3 regions of the Halobacillus sp. SY10 genome follow, and region 2 is predicted to be linked to each of the others. Evidence: riboswitches for the same ligand, from Rfam matches in the RefSeq annotation. Region 2 holds a riboswitch; each other region holds the start of a gene.

What was found. Region 2 has a riboswitch for cobalamin ahead of ACJA3J_RS01700 (acyl-CoA thioesterase). Riboswitches for the same ligand answer to the same signal wherever they lie in the genome.
Region 1: another riboswitch for cobalamin. It lies ahead of ACJA3J_RS12630 (hypothetical protein); the one in region 2 lies ahead of ACJA3J_RS01700 (acyl-CoA thioesterase).
Region 3: another riboswitch for cobalamin. It lies ahead of ACJA3J_RS11550 (DUF4430 domain-containing protein); the one in region 2 lies ahead of ACJA3J_RS01700 (acyl-CoA thioesterase).

Annotation. Positions count from the first base shown of each region.
Region 1 covers NZ_CP174345.1:2,497,233-2,502,635, forward strand. The annotation lists gene ACJA3J_RS12620 (extracellular solute-binding protein) at 1-942, opposite strand, end outside; gene ACJA3J_RS12625 (LacI family DNA-binding transcriptional regulator) at 1,048-2,043, opposite strand; cobalamin riboswitch at 2,790-2,993, shown strand; gene ACJA3J_RS12630 (hypothetical protein) at 3,168-3,389, shown strand; gene mmgD (citrate synthase) at 3,431-4,546, shown strand; gene ACJA3J_RS12640 (bifunctional 2-methylcitrate dehydratase/aconitate hydratase) at 4,620-5,403, shown strand, end outside.
Region 2 covers NZ_CP174345.1:311,595-316,997, forward strand. The annotation lists gene ACJA3J_RS01685 (PAS domain-containing protein) at 1-116, shown strand, start outside; gene ACJA3J_RS01690 (nucleobase:cation symporter-2 family protein) at 219-1,511, opposite strand; gene ACJA3J_RS01695 (xanthine phosphoribosyltransferase) at 1,508-2,095, opposite strand; purine riboswitch at 2,839-2,940, opposite strand; cobalamin riboswitch at 3,079-3,260, shown strand; gene ACJA3J_RS01700 (acyl-CoA thioesterase) at 3,397-3,867, shown strand; gene ACJA3J_RS01705 (dimethylarginine dimethylaminohydrolase family protein) at 3,999-4,850, opposite strand; gene ACJA3J_RS01710 (helix-turn-helix transcriptional regulator) at 4,984-5,190, shown strand; gene ACJA3J_RS01715 (hypothetical protein) at 5,193-5,363, shown strand.
Region 3 covers NZ_CP174345.1:2,259,690-2,265,092, reverse strand. The annotation lists gene ACJA3J_RS11555 (ATP-binding protein) at 1-1,522, shown strand, start outside; cobalamin riboswitch at 1,568-1,749, shown strand; gene ACJA3J_RS11550 (DUF4430 domain-containing protein) at 1,956-2,357, shown strand; gene ACJA3J_RS11545 (ECF transporter S component) at 2,364-2,876, shown strand; gene sigX (RNA polymerase sigma factor SigX) at 3,618-4,160, shown strand; gene ACJA3J_RS11535 (hypothetical protein) at 4,147-5,379, shown strand.

The DNA of each region.
Region 1 (5,403 bases), 2.1 Mb from region 2:
GCCGGCGTCTTCAGCAGAAACAGCGATCCATGGACCGCCTAAAGCAAGGGCTGCATTTCCTTCCTCAAACTGCATCTCCCCAGGACTATCAGTAACCACACCTTCAGCGAATAGCTCTTTCACATAGTTCAAAGCTTCAATGGTTTCAGGACTATTCAAATATCCATCCACTGTTTTACCGTCATCGGAAATCAACGCGCCCCCGTTCGACCAGGCAAGCGGGGCTCCCATGAACGTCAGCCATTCACCAACGCCATAGTTCATGAACAAGTTCAGTCCATAACGGTCTTCGGTCGTCAACTGCTTGGCATTCTCCATCAATTCATCCCATGTCCACGCTTCTTCGATAGAATCAGCCGGCTCGATCCCTGCCTCATCCAACAAGTCTTTGTTGTAATAAAGCATGACGGAAGCTTCCATGGCGCCTAAGGAATACAATTGATCGTTGTATGTGCCTTGTTGAATGATCGAATCGACATATTGGCTTTTCGTTTCTTCGTCGATATATTCGTCGATCGGCTGAATCACTCCAGCTTCAGCAAAGCTTGAGACGTAAGGACCGTCGACGGCCATCACATCTGGCAGGTTCCCTGCTACAAGTGCAGCATTGATGCTGTCACTGTAAGCACTTGCTCCGTCATCAATGATGACTTCTGCGTTGACATGAATGTCCTCATGCTCTTTGTTGAAAGCATCAATCAACTCAATGTACGCATTCGTCTCGTCTTCACCTGTCTGGTGAATCCAGAAATCAAGCATCACCTCTTCGTCCCCTGTAGCTTCAACACTTGTTTCAACAGAGCCGGTTTCTACAGTGTCACTTGTTGTGTTCTCCCCGGAACTCCCACCATCTGCTTCTGAATTCGCGTCACTGTCACTTGAACAAGCCGCAAGCATCAACATGACTAAAACCCCTGCCAACAACAATGATAATTTTTTCATCCTCCGTACCTCCCATTTCATAATTGAACGCTGACAACCAACCTTCCATTCCATAAAAACGTTTACGTAATCGTTTACTTTATGGTTAAAAAGAGAAGGTTCTCTTTAAAAGGAACCTCTCTGTACCAACTCTGAATCGAGCATGACTTCTGTATATTTCTCTTGTGATCCATTTATTCTCTTAAGCAGCTGCTCAACAGCGACTTTTCCAATCTCAAACGCCGGCTGCCTGACGACAGATAAAGGAGGTGACGTGATCTTCATCCAATCATAATCGTCATAGCCTATGATGCCGATTTCTTCAGGAATGTTGACCTGATGTTCCTTAAGGTAAGAAACAGCTCCCATCGTCATGACATTATTGGCGATAAACAAAGCAGAAACTCCTGCTTCATGAAGCTCTTTCGCTAACTGATAGCCTTGTTCAAAGGTGGCCGGCCCTTCTTTGATAAACTCTTTCCTTACGGGAAGCCCTTTTTCTTCCAGGGCTTGTTTATACCCATTCAAGCGTTCATCACTAGTCGTAATCCCAAGGGTGCCTGTGATAAAGCCGATCCGCTCGTACCCTTTGTTAAGGAGAGCAGTGACAGCCTCATACGACCCGCGAAGGTTATCAACAAGAACCATGTCCCCTTCAATACCGCTCGGATGACGGTCAATATAAACGACGGGATAGTCACCGGTTAATTCCTGTTTATATGCTGAATCTTTCCCGTTTACAGGGGCAATGATCAATCCGTCAATCAACTGCGTATTAAAAACGCGGATTTGATCTTTTTCCGTTCCTTCATCTTCGTCGGAATTACTAAGGATCAGGTTATATCCATTCTCTTTCAATACCTTTTCAATTCCATTCGCAATGCTCATGAAGAAGAAATTCGATGTATCTTCGGCAACTAACGGAACCAAAAGTCCGATCGTATTCGATTTACGACTTCTGAGACTTCTTGCGATCCGGTTCGGCTGGTAATTCAGATCCTTCATCGCCAGGTAAACTTTCTGTTTGGTCTCATCGGCTACAAATCTGGTCTCATTGATCACATGAGATACGGTTGCTGTAGAGACTTGGGCTTTTTTTGCAACATCTTTAATGGAAACCATGGTTAATCCTCATTTCTAAAACTCACTTAATCGTTTACGTAATCGATTACCTTGTGTAAACTATACTCCTTGTAAACGTTTTCGTCAATGTGTTTTTGACATCTTTTTTTGCTTATGAAATAGAAATATGACTTTGAATTCATGAAAAAAAGTGCTCCCCTACCACGACACGTTAAAACTTTAGCAGTATGGGGGCAGGCACTTTTTTATGCGTTATTTCGCAAAATTCCATTACTGTTTTTACGTGTGAATTAGTCTATTGTATAGTGAGACAAGAAAATATTTACCAGGAGGTTTTTAATTGAAATTGACTCTAAGTCTAATAGGCTTATTATTAATAGCAGCTATATCACTATATAACATTTTTAACAGAGACCTTCCTAGTACTCAGATTTCAGCTTTTACTGTACATGCTTTTACATTAGGTGGAGTAATAGCCATATATATAAGTTACCTTAAGAAGAAAAAAAGCAAATAATTTATTCCCAAATGAGCCTAAAAAATGCCTTCCCCTCCACTCTATCACTAGAAGTGGGGGTCAGGCACTTTTTTTGAATAGTAACACTCGGCTTTTAAAATAGATTTCATAATAGAATCGATTCCATTCTTACAGCCATGAGGTTTAAACATTTCAATAATTTCACTTTCCGTCTTACTAAAAGATTTCAATCACCTTGTTTACCACTCATTTTTTAGAAATAATTGTCTATTTTCAAAATCTTTGTTATATTGAAAAGGTCATAACTGAATATGTTTCAGACTCAGGTGCAAATAAGCTTGTTCAAGCTTATTTGCTTAAAAGGGAAATCGGTGTAAATCCGATGCTGTCCCGCAACTGTATTTGGGAGCAAACTGGAAAGACCACTGTTCTCCGTTAAAAACGGGAATGGGAAGGAGCCAGGGAGCGATGATCATAAGCCAGGAGACCTGCCTTTGTCAGCGAACATCCATACCTACGAGGATAGGAGGTGTTAAGTGCGAGTGAAAGAGTTTGGACCAGTGGGTGCTCTATACCTGATGTATTGGTTTTATACTCTATTAAATTGCAAATCTCAACTTAACAACTTTCTCTGAAAGTTGTTTTTTTATTGCCTTCATTTCCATTTGATTAGAGGTGTTTTTCTTTGACCATTGCAACCGAGTATTACGTGAATAGATTCAAAGCTTGTATTATGAATCGCCTGTATTCCTCCGTTTCCTGTTCACTCGAATCGACCTATAACGAATTAAAAAAAGAGATACCCAGCGAGGACGGCCAAGCGCAGGAGATGGATAACCTCGATGCCGCCTATACCCTTGTTCATGAGGAAGTGTGTGGATATCCGCAGGTGCCTTCAAAAGTTTAAATACTTATTTGAAAGCGTTAACAAAAAGAGGAGGAATTTTCATGGCAGAGCAAACAGCCTACAAACCAGGTTTAGACGGTGTCATTGCAACCGAAACAAAACTGTCTTATTTAGATGTTGATGCGGAAGAAATCGTCCTTCGTGGATATGAACTCATTGAGCTAGCCGAGAACAAACAATATCTTGATTTAGTCCAGCTTTTACTTCAAGGTGTGCTCCCTGATGACGAACAACGCTCCTCTCTTGAACAAGAATTGAAAAAAGAATATGACCTGCCTGCTGATTTCTTTTCCCTATTCAGCAAACTGCCTAAAGAAACCCACCCGATGGACGCTTTACGCACAGGGATATCTGCCCTTGCAGGGTACGAAAAAAATTTAGATGGACGGCGGGAGGAGGAAATCAGCAAGACCGCTCTCAGGCTGCTGGCAAAAATTCCAAATATCGTGGCGAACAGCTATCATATCCTTCATGATGAAGCTGTCGTTGAACCCAAACAGGAACTTCCCTATAGTACCAATTTCTTATACATGATTACAGGAAAAGAGCCGACTCAAGCGGAAGCAGACTATTTTGATCAGTCTTTGATGGTATATAGCGAACATGAAATGCCAAATTCGACCTTCGCAGCACGTGTGATCGCTTCGACAAACGCTGACATTTATGGAGCCCTCACTGGAGCAGTGGCTTCATTGAAAGGAAACCTCCACGGTGGAGCGAATGAAGCAGTCATGCACATGCTGTTAGAAGGAGAAACAACGGATGGATTCCGCCATCTTCTCTATGAAAAACTTAACAATAAAGAAAAAGTCATGGGTTTCGGACACCGTGTGTACATGAAGAAGATGGACCCTAGAGCAGCTCTTATGAAAGAAGCGTTACGTGAACTGGCTGTAAAGAGAAAACGCGAAGATCTTTTTGAGATGTGCGAAGCAGGAGAACAGCTGATGAAAGAAGAAAAGGGTTTATATCCGAACCTGGACTATTATGCCGCACCCGTCTACTATCTCTTAGGTATACCAATTGATTTGTACACCCCGATATTTTTTGCTGCCCGCACGCTTGGGTTGTGTGCTCACGTATCCGAACAATATGCCAACAACAAATTGTTCAGGCCGAGAGTTCTCTATACGGGGCCTCGTGGTCTGCACCCTTAATCGCAAGCTGCCTGGCTGGTCCCGGTCGGCTTTTACAAACATCATTTTAAAAATAAAAAAGGTGGCGATGAAAATGACAGAAGTGAAAATAAATACGGCTCAGTCTACGGATCAAGTTATGGATCGCATTGCAGAATACGCGGTTTACGGGAACATCACAAGCGAGGAAGCTTTAGAAACCGCCCAATACGTGCTGATGGACACATTAGGCTGCGGCTTTTTAGCCTTACGTTATCCGGAATGTACGAAGCACTTAGGACCTATTGTTCCTGGCACTGTCGTTCCGAATGGCTCTCGTGTACCCGGTACGTCCTATGAATTGGACCCCGTCCACGCAGCTTTTAATATAGGATGCATGATCCGCTGGCTCGATTACAATGATACATGGCTAGCAGCAGAATGGGGGCATCCTTCCGACAACTTAGGGGGAATCCTGGCAATTTCCGATTACATCAGCCGTAAACGAATTTCAGAGGGGAAAGAACCGCTGAAGATGGATGATGTTCTTGAGAATATTGTAAAAGCTCATGAAATCCAGGGGGTCTTAGCTTTAGAAAACAGCCTCAACCGTGAGGGGCTTGACCATGTTCTTTACGTAAAAATAGCCACAACAGCAGTCGTAACAGCCATGTTAGGTGGCAGTAAAGAAGACGTAGTGAACGCAGTTTCCCAAGCCTGGATTGATAACTCGAGTCTTCGTACTTACCGCCATGCACCAAACACAGGCTCCCGAAAATCATGGGCGGCCGGAGATGCAACAAGCCGTGGTGTAAGGCTCGCCTTGATGACGATGAACGGAGAAATGGGATACAAAACTGCCTTGTCTGCACCTGGCTGGGGATTTCAGGATGTACTTT
Region 2 (5,403 bases):
GAATCAAACCAACATTTGCCATTCAAAGTGCCCCTTACGCAGACTTTAGTGAACTGTCCCTTCAGACATACGCTACAGTGAAACAAGCCTTGGAAGTATTAAGGGAACAATATTAAAAGAAAAGTAAAAGCAGCGCGGCCAATGATTAAATGGCCGTGCTGCTTTTTTGTTTGAGCAGTGAAAAGGGTCTTCCAATATCTGTATGACCTGGTCAGGTACTAAGCGCTCTTTTCGTGTAATAAGTGAACTTCTTTAGTCGTGCGTTTGGGGAGCATGTGGAAAACGATGTTGAGCACGATGGCTGTTACGCTTCCTGCAACGATGCCGTTACTAGTAAGGATTTGTATGCTTTCGGGCAGTTTGGCAAACAATTCAGGTACAACTGTGACACCTAAACCCATGCCCACAGAACAAGCGACAATCATGGAGTTTTCATGAGATTCGGACATGACACGGCTGAGCATTTTAATGCCTTGGGAGATGACCATTCCGAACATCGCGATCATCGCACCCCCTAACACAGAGGTAGGGATGATGGTCGTAAAGGCAGCAATTTTCGGAATGAAGCCAAGGGCTATCAACATCGCGCCCATAACGAAAATAACGCGGCGGGATTTTACTCCTGTCATATGCATGAGACCGACATTTTGAGAAAAAGCGGTGTAAGGAAAAGCGTTGAACACACCTCCGAATAGAATCGCTATTCCTTCTGCACGATAACCACTGGCTAGATCTTTTTCATTCAATTTCTTCTCTGTCATTTCACTTAATGCGAAGTAAACGCCAGTAGATTCAACGAGAGACACCATGGCCACTAAAATCATTGTCAAAATGGCAGACCAATGAAAGCTCGGTGTCCCAAAGTAGAAAGGCTCAATCATATGGAAGACAGCAGATTCATGGACAGCTGAGAAATCGACCCTCCCAAAGAGAGCAGCCACAAGGGTGCCTCCTAAAATACCGATCAGAATGGCTATGGAGCGCATGAATCCTTTTGTGAAACGATATAGAAGGATGATGAATAAAAGCGTTCCAAAGGAAAGAGCAAGATTGGCAGGTGAACCAAAATCTTCAGCCCCTTGGCCACCACCCATGTTATTAATCGCAACAGGAATTAATGTAATTCCGATAATCGTTACAACGGTCCCAGTAACGACAGGTGGAAAGAATCGGACAAGTTTCCCGAAGAAGCGGCTGATCAGGATGACGAACAATCCGGAAACGAGAATAGAACCGTAAATCGCCGAAACCCCATACTGACCCCCGATGGCGATCATCGGACCGACAGCGGTAAACGTACAGCCAAGGACGACAGGAAGACCGATACCGAAATAACGGTTGCGGACGACTTGCAAAATGGTAGCCACCCCGCACATTAATATATCAATGGCGACAAGGTAAGTGAGTTGTTCTGAATTCAGCCCAAGGGCTCCACCGACAATCAATGGAACGAGAATCGCTCCTGCATACATCGCCAACAAATGTTGAATGGCTAAAGCAGTTGTTTTCATGAGGATACCTCCTGTGTTTCAAACGTAATCGTACTGCCCTCAAGTGATGAAAGGGTAGCAAGTGATTCTACTTTTATTCCTTGGCGTCGTAAAAGGCGGCCCCCATCTTGAAACCCTTTCTCTATAACGATCGCCACACCGGCGATGGATGCTCCTGATTGTTCTATAAGGTCAATCAGCCCTTTCGCAGCCTGACCATTCGCTAGAAAATCATCAAGGATCAAGACATGATCATCTTCAGTCATGAAGTCTTTCGATATGGAGATTTCATTTGTTTCTTGCTTCGTAAATGAATGCACCTTTGATGTGTAAAGGTGGTCTTTCATGGTCAATGATTTTTTCTTCCTTGCAAAAATTGCAGGAACACCTAGGCTGAGTGCTGTCATTTGAGCGGGTGCGATACCTGAGGACTCTAATGTCAGCACCTTCGTAATCCCCAACTCTTTAAAGCGGCTCGCAAACTCTTCTCCAATTTCTTTCATGAGTACAGGGTCTATTTGATGATTCAAAAAAGCATCGACTTTAATGACGGACGGAGATAAAACTTTCCCCTCTTCTACGATTTTCTTTTTCAACTGATCCATATCCAACACACCTTTCTAGGTTAAGTATTTATGTAAGCTCAATTACTGCTGTTCAATAAAAGCTCCCGTTTGTGGAAAACTCAGTTTCAAGATAATCCGGGGTTCGTTTGCCATATTAGGAGGCAGGGGTGGTTGGGAAGCCACTCGCTTTCCTGTGGGGGAGTGGCGAGCTTCCTCGGGCTACCGCCCTGTGGGATCTCGCCTATCTCCTTTCTCCCACGGGAGTCTCGCAGCTTCCCAACCACACCATTCGATGTATGTGAGTAACGCCCCCCCTTTACCAAGTTGGATTGTCTTCCACCCTCCCACTTTAAGAAGTATAAAGCGCTCTACATCAAGCTTTCATGATCGAAATGATCACTGGGGATCGTTTATATTATCCCATTCACTTGAGCAAACAAGCAGAGTTTCTGAGAAGTGGTTTCGAGACACTTACATGGTAAAGAGGCGGAGGGGAATGGGGAGACTCCTGCGGGAAAAAAGTGCTAGGTGAGACCCCGCAGAGCGAAGCTCGAGGAGGCTCACCGCGCTCCCGCGGAAAGCGAGCTATTCCCCGCAGCCCCATTCACTCAATAAACATCTCGAAACTGAGTCTTCCACAAACCTGCCATTTAGTTGAACAATTAGAGCTCAGGGAACGTTAGAAACAAAAAAGCACGAAAAGCTTGTTTCCTCTATGGAAAGCAAGTCTTTTCGTGCTGGACGAAGACAAAAACAATGAAACCGTGGACAGGAAAGTCCCGGTGTCTTGTACTGCTTTTCATAGTCGGTTCATTTGCGGTAAACCGGTAGAAACTTGCAGGCCATATCCCCGCGATTATATGAAAACTTATATTCGAATGATATGGATAGTATATCAGTTTATTGTTCGTAATCAACCCCTTTTTAAGAATTTATCGATCTATATTCGATGTTTTGTTCGTGTTGACAGGGGTGGATGTTTAGGAGATAGTGGATGGGAAGAGAGTTTCTCTTTTCCATAGAAAAAATGATCGCCTTATGGTGGCTTCGTCATAGAAGCTGAAAAGGGAAGTTTGGTGAAATGCCAACGCGGTCCCGCCACTGTAATGGGGAGGTGCATAGATGACCCACTGTTTCATAAATGGGAAGGGCTGTGTGCTGATGAACCTGAGCCAGGAGACCTGCCATAAGGAAGAACATGATTTCCTACGGGAGATAGGAGGATGTTACGTGTATTGGATCTATCAAGAGCTTTTTTCGGTTCCATGAATCAAAGGGAGAATCTTATTTGTATTTCTCCCTTCGCGGGCTAATCATTTTCAAAGAGGAGGAACCCATTCATGGAACCTTTACCTGTCCATTATTCTAGAATGACGCAAACAAGATTAGTGCTGCCACCAGATACGAATCACCTGGACACCATTTTCGGAGGGAAAGTTCTCTCTTATATCGACGAAATTGCAGCACTGACCGCCATGAAGCATTCAAACTGTGTTGTTGTTACTGCTTCGATAGACTCGGTGGATTTTTTATCTTCTGCTAAGGTGGGGGACGCATTGACGTTAGAAGCTTGTGTGACGAGCACAGGGCGGACATCCATGGAAGTCTATGTAAAAGTCTTTGCTGATGACTTACTGCAAGGGCGAAAAGTGATGACGACAGAATCATTTTTAACGATGGTCGCTGTAGATGCTGAAGGGAAACCGACACCGGTACCGCCCATCTCCCCCGAGACAGAGGAAGACAAACGATTGTTTGAAACGGCTCCATCCAGGAGGGAACATCGAAAAAGCAGACCGGCGCTTAGATGACAGATACTTAATGTTTTAAAAACGAGTAATCAAATCCACAGACCCCATACTTTAGATGATGTCTTATAATAGTTGTGTGGACTTCTTCCATTCAAAAAAAAGCAGCCCCTTCTAAAAGAAGCGGGCTGCTTTTATGTTCTTTTTAATGGCAAAGTACAGCATCTGAACGACCCTCCGGATTTGATGATTTCTGAAAGGTCGACAGGAATCACATGAAACCCATATTTCTCTAACTGTGTATTTAGTCGCTCGTTTTGAGGGAGGCTGATCACTTTACGGTTTCCAATGGAAAGAACGTTCGGTCCCATGGTAAACTGTTCCTTCTCGGTGACTTCAATCACCTTGTAACGTGCGGTGATGGCTTCCATGCTGTTTTTTGTAAAAGCAGGAGGATAAAGGATGGCAGTAGAATCATCGATCATGTTGAATACGCAGTCCAAATGAAGGATATCCCCTCTCAAAGGAACAGGTACAACCTGATGATCAGGAAGATGCGATTGGAGCTCACGGATTGCTTGACGGGATGTCCTTTTAGTTTCTCCGACCCACACCGTGGCCCCGTCTAACACAATATCTCCGCCTTCAATCGATGAAGGAAGTTCCTCTTCTACCTCGATGTTATTTCTTCTCGCCCATCTCCGCAGGACATCCGTTTCCTGTTTACGAACCTTTTCACTCATAGAGCCGATAAACAGGTGATGATCAATTGTAAATCCGATATCTCTTGTAAACACCTGTTCATAAAGGTCCGGCTGACTTGGGAGTTGTATGACTTCAATTTGATGATCCTCTAAAATCTTCACGAAATACTCATGTTGCTGAAGAGCTGTTTTGACATTTATGTTTTGGTTTTTGTAATGTTTTTGAGTTTCGTTGATGATATCAGTGATTTTCATATAAGAGGGTTTGGCGACTACGACTTTTTTCAGCGGCGAATATTCGGTGTCACAATGAATACTGTTTTCCGAAGCTATTCCAACCATGATAGATCCTCCTTTTATTCATATCCCTTTTCTTCCCCTGGGGACAGCGAATAAAACAATAAAATATATAATGTAAAGCAACCTTTACGTAAAGTTTGCTTTACATTATACTGGAAGTAATTGGAGGGGTGGTATGAGAAACCGGCTTACGGAATATAGAAAAAAGCATGGTTTGTCACAGGACAAATTAGCAGAAAAATTGCAGGTATCACGGCAGACGATTATTTCGATTGAAAAGAACAGATATTCCCCTTCCTTACCGCTTGCATTTGAAATTGCGCGCGTATTTGGTGTACGAATTGAAGATCTTTTTATTTATGAATTAAAGGAGGGGGAATGAGGATGGATTACACTTCTAACGCTTTTAAAGTCATCGGTGGATTCTTCTTTCTAATAGGAGTTTTCTTAATTGTTGTGGGGACGATGGGCGGGCGAATGGCCGTCTATGATTTGGACCATGGTTTCTTTAGGAGTTTTATCTTTCAGTATGAGCTACTTATACCCTCAGTTTAAACAGAAGGATGAACGCATGAAATGGATCAGGCATAAGGCT
Region 3 (5,403 bases), 1.9 Mb from region 2:
TCCGCTGGTTTCGGAAAGTGATTCCGATTCACTGCCTGTGCTAGATTATGAATGGTTTAAAAATGACGAAGATACAGCAACCGTTTTGAATGAAGGCGCAGATGTTAAAAAAGTTGCCGATCTAGGAAATGGCGAGACTGGAGTCATGGTTGTCGGCACTCCACTTAATAACCAGGACGGGGCTGTTTTTGTCTATCAATCACTGGATACGATTGAAGAAACGTCCGAACAGACGACAAAAATCATATTCCTGGGTGCTGGAATTGCCATCGTATTAACGACCATTTTCGCCTTTTTCCTCTCCACTCGAATCACGGCACCTTTGATTAAAATGAGAGAAGGTGCCCTCGAACTTGCCAAAGGCGAGTTCAACACGAAGATACCCATACGTACACATGATGAAATCGGTGAACTGGCGATGGCCTTTAACCGGATGGGCCGGGAGTTGAAGTTTCATATCAATGCTTTGAATCAGGAAAAAGAACAGCTCTCGGGTATTTTGAGGTCGATGGCAGATGGCGTCATAACGTTTAATCGCGAAGGGGATGTGCTCATTTCCAATCCCCCCGCACAACAATATTTAGATGCCTATGCGTTTGAAAAGAACGCTGCATCCACGTCTTCTGATCAAACGTCCCTTCCAGAACCGCTGAGGGATTTGTTTAACAATGTTATCACGGATGAAAATGAATCCATGATCGAGATGACATTACAAGGCAGGTCCTGGGTGATCATCATGACACCTTTGTATGACAAAGAAAAAGTACGTGGAGCTGTCGCGGTCCTTCGGGATATGACGGAAGAAAGAAGACTGAACAAGCTCCGCAAAGACTTTATCGCTAATGTATCCCACGAATTGCGTACCCCCATTTCGATGCTGCAAGGGTATAGTGAAGCCATCGTGGATGACATTGCGGAATCAAAAGAAGACAAAAATGAACTCGCGCAAATCATCCATGACGAGTCGCTCAGGATCGGTCGTCTTGTCAATGAGCTTTTGGATATAGCACGGATGGAAGCGGGACATATTCAGTTGAATGAAGAATCTGTTGAAATTGAGCCATTTTTGAACAAAATCATTCGGAAATTCAGTGGGATTGCCAAAGAGAAGTCTGTAGACCTTCATTTGAAAGTAGAAGGGGAGTTCGGGTTCCTCGATTTCGATCCTGATCGTATTGAACAAGTGTTTACAAATTTGATTGATAATGCGATCCGACATTCCGACCCGGGCAGTCAGGTACAGGTGATTCTTGAACAAGATGAAAAGGAATGGATTGCAAGTGTCAAAGACTCCGGGTATGGAATTGCCGAGGAAGACCTTCCATTCGTCTTTGAGCGTTTCTATAAAGCAGATAAATCAAGGAAGCGTGAAGATAAAAATTACAAAAAAGGCACAGGGCTCGGACTTGCGATTGCGAAAAACATTGTAGAAGCCCATGATGGGGCCATTAGTGTGCACAGCAAGTTGAAAGAAGGAACCACCTTTACTTTTAAAATTCCTTTTACACATAAGGAAAAATAAAGTTGCTATATTCGGAAAATTGTTGTAATCTTGTTTATGGAAACTTCATAAGAAGAGGATTCAGGTGTCTGAAAAGACTTGATAGGGAATCTGGTGGAAAACCAGAACTGTCCTCGCAACTGTAAGTGTAGACGAAAAGGAAATTCCACTGTACCTTCAGGTATGGGAAGGATCCTGATTAGGATGACGCACAAGTCAGTAGACCTGCCTGATCCAACGTTTCAAAGCTTCGGGGATTGAGCATTTGAGACAACCGATCGGTATGACGTGGAACGTAGATCTTATCCTTTCGTTTGTCTTAAGCTTACCCTTGTAGAAGGGTAAGCTTTTTTTGTGGTAGGAAAGATATAACGATTTCTACATACAGGTGACTTGGTTGTCTTCGCTTTTCTCTCCTCCTGGCCGTGAAACAAAAAGAAAGGGAGAGATTGTAATGAAAAAATGGAATACGTTACTAACAGCAATGATTCTCGCTGTAGGCATGCTGGCTGGATGTGGGACTCAAGAGGGTAGTGAGACATCAGCTACTCAAGAAGAACAAGTGCAGGAAGTTACTGTACAAGTGCAGCTATCTAAAAACGATGGCGAAGAAATGATTGCGGAAGATGAAATAACAGTAGAAGAAGGAACCACCCTCATGGAAGTCATGGAAGATAACTATGAAGTAGAACAATCCGAAGGGTTCATTAACAGCATCGAAGGGATTGCCGGCAACCAAGAAGAAAAAATGGCTTGGATGTACACCATTAACGGCGATGAAGCAATGGTTGGAGCCAATGAGTACGAAGTAAAGGATGGAGACGAGATCGTTTTTGATTATCAATCTTGGGAATGATGAAGGATGAATACCTATAAGTTAACATTGATTGCCATGCTCGCATCCTTAGCCATAGCAGGAAGGATGGCTTTAGCTCATTTTCCTAATATCCAGCCGGTGACTGCAATCATTATTATTGCCGGTTTCTGGCTCGGACCCAGTGCAGGAATCCTCATTGCACTGCTCACAACCTTTGTGTCTAATGTGTTGTTGGGCATGGGGATATGGACCATCTGGCAGATCATCGCCTGGTCAATTATAGGAATCATTGCCGGTCTCCTAGGGAAATATTGGTCAAAAATGCCATTCTGGGGTCTTTCCATCTATGGCTTTATCAGCGGACTTTTTTTCGGCGTCATTCTTTCCTTAACGATGCGGGCTGCGGGCCAGCCATTTTGGGCGTATTATTTAGCTGGCCTCCCGATGGATATCAATCATGCAGTTTCTAATACTGTGTTCATATTGGCACTATCTCCAATACTCGGAACACTTTTCCAACGCTACGAAAAAAGAAACGCCATATCAAAAGTATCTTAGCTACCCGAACAAGGGTAGCTTTTTTGTTCCCTTAACCCTACCGTTTATTAAAGTTAATGGCAGGATTGTAGAAGATTCAGTTTCGATATAATCGGTGTTCGTTTGCCGTATTGAGAGTCAGGTGTGGTGGGGAAGCAACTCGCTTTCCTGTGGGGGAGTGGCAAGCTTCCTCGGGCTAACGCCCTGCGGGATCTCGCCGATCTCCTTTCTCCCACGGGAGTCTCGCAGCTTCCCCACCACCCCATTCGATGAGTGTGAAAAACGAACCCCTACACTTAGAAAGAGCGTCTTCCAACCCCCTTGTCCAGGAGTCATAAATCGCGCTGTATCAGCATTTCAATAGAGAAGCCACAGACATTTGCATTTCGACAGAGCTTGGGAATTCCGCTATTCGTGGTAGTAGTTTCGAGACACTGAATATGGCAAAGGGGCGGAGGGGGATGGCGAGACTCCTGCGGGAAAAAAGTGCATGGTGAGACCCCACAGGACGCAGTCCGAGGAGGCTCATCGCGCTCCCGCGGAAAGCGAGTTATCCCCCGCAGCCCCGAATCTCTAACCCAAAAGTCTCGAAACTGAGTCTTCCACAATTGGGAGCTTTAGTTGAAGTTGGGATAGAGGTATTGGGCAGGTGATTTTCTTTTGAAAACCCGGTTCCTTTTTCTTTTTTTGCATATTAAGATAGAGAGTGTAACTTTTTTCATACATAAAACGACTATTAAAGTGACCCAGGAGGTACCACCATTGCGAACGTTCTTTGACGAACTATACGAAAACTATCACCATGACCTGTTTCAGTTTCTCATCTATATGGTCAAGGACAGAAGTCTTGCTGAAGACTTGGTTCAGGATGTTTATGTGAGGGTCATGAAATCATATGATTCATTCAATGGAAAAAGCTCTGAGAAAACATGGTTGTTTTCCATAGCCAGGCACGTAGCCATTGACTATTTCCGTAAACAAAAAAGAAAGAGGAACCGCTTCATGGAGTTCTTTGATTGGACTGAGAAAGGTGAGCAAATCAAAGATCAGAATAAAATGCCTGAAGAGATTGCCGTGCAGAATGATGAAATTCAACAAGTGTATCAAGCGCTCGACAAATGTACGGTCGATCAGCGAAGTGTGTTGATTTTCCGTTTCATTCAAGGCATGTCCATAAAAGAAACAGCAGAAATCTTAAGCTGGAGTGAGAGTAAAGTGAAGACGACTCAACATCGAGCCATGAAAGCTCTGAAGATGATACTTGAAGAGATGGAAGAGGGGAGGGGAGATCGTGAAGAAGCGTAATGACGAAGATATCAAAAAAGTATTAGGTGAACTCCCTTCTATGGATGATCGCCAATCGAAAGAAACGCTCTACCAAAAGGTTTCATCACGCGTAAATACACCAAAAAGGAAAGTAGCTCCATGGCTTTTTCCTGGATTAGCTACGATTGCTGTTTTGCTAGTACTTGCCGTGTTCATTCCTGTCTTTTTCAGTAACAATGGAATGCTTACCGTGGAAGAGTCTGCCGATCGTGCGAATGAGAATGCAGAATCCTCGTCGGCGACTGAAGAAACAGCTCCATCTCTTGATTCATCTACCTCAGAGAGTGAAGAGGAAAGTGCTGAAATCAAGGAAGCTGAACCTTCCAGCGAGGATAAGGACCTTCCTCCTGAAGAAAATGCAGAAGAAGAATCCCAAGAGAAAGAGGAAGAATCAAAGCTTGAAGAAACACAAGAAGAGCCTGAGGCAGAGCTTGAGTCACTGGTTTTAAGGAGTGACGAAGGCGGTTATGATACGGTGTCTTATCCAGGGAAAAATGCTGAAGTCATCCTTCCTACCCTCCAGAAGCAGCAGGAGGTCGACACATTTTCACCAGAGAGGTACGGTTTAGCTGAGAGAGCTGTAGAAGGAATCGAATATGAAGTGGATGAAACAGAAGGTTCGGCTGTCGTTACGTTTCCTGATGGTTTCACCGTTAGTGGATCTGCTTGGGCAAGCGCGATTGTTGAAAGCATTCGATGGGACTTGGAGAACTTTCAACTAGAAGAAATTTTTGTTCAAACCGAATCAGGTAATCCCGTCAACCTGGGAAGCTACGGAGAAATGTCCGAAGTTCCTGTCATTCAACAAAGGGAGTACATCTTTCAATTGTATCAATACGAAGGTTCCTCTGAACGTTTATTAGCTCCCATTTCTGTTGATGGTTCTCCGACATTCCAGGATGCTCTATCTTTGATGAAGGAAAAAGGGAGAGGTCTCTTTGTGAGCCCAGCCGTGCCAGAACATGTTCAGTTTACTTCAACGACAGTAGATGAAGGTATAGTGAATATAAATCTTCAACATGAATCATGGGCAAGTGAGCAACAGCTTTTGACGATGGTTGAAGCCATCCTTGTAACAGCAGGACAGTTTGGTTTTGAAAAAGTCAAGTTCACTGGTATAAACGTAAGGGAGTTTTCCACCTATGATCTTGAAGAGCCAATTGATGTTCCAGATAGAATCAATCCTGTCGTTGAATAATGGCCAGGAACCCTCTGAAGTATT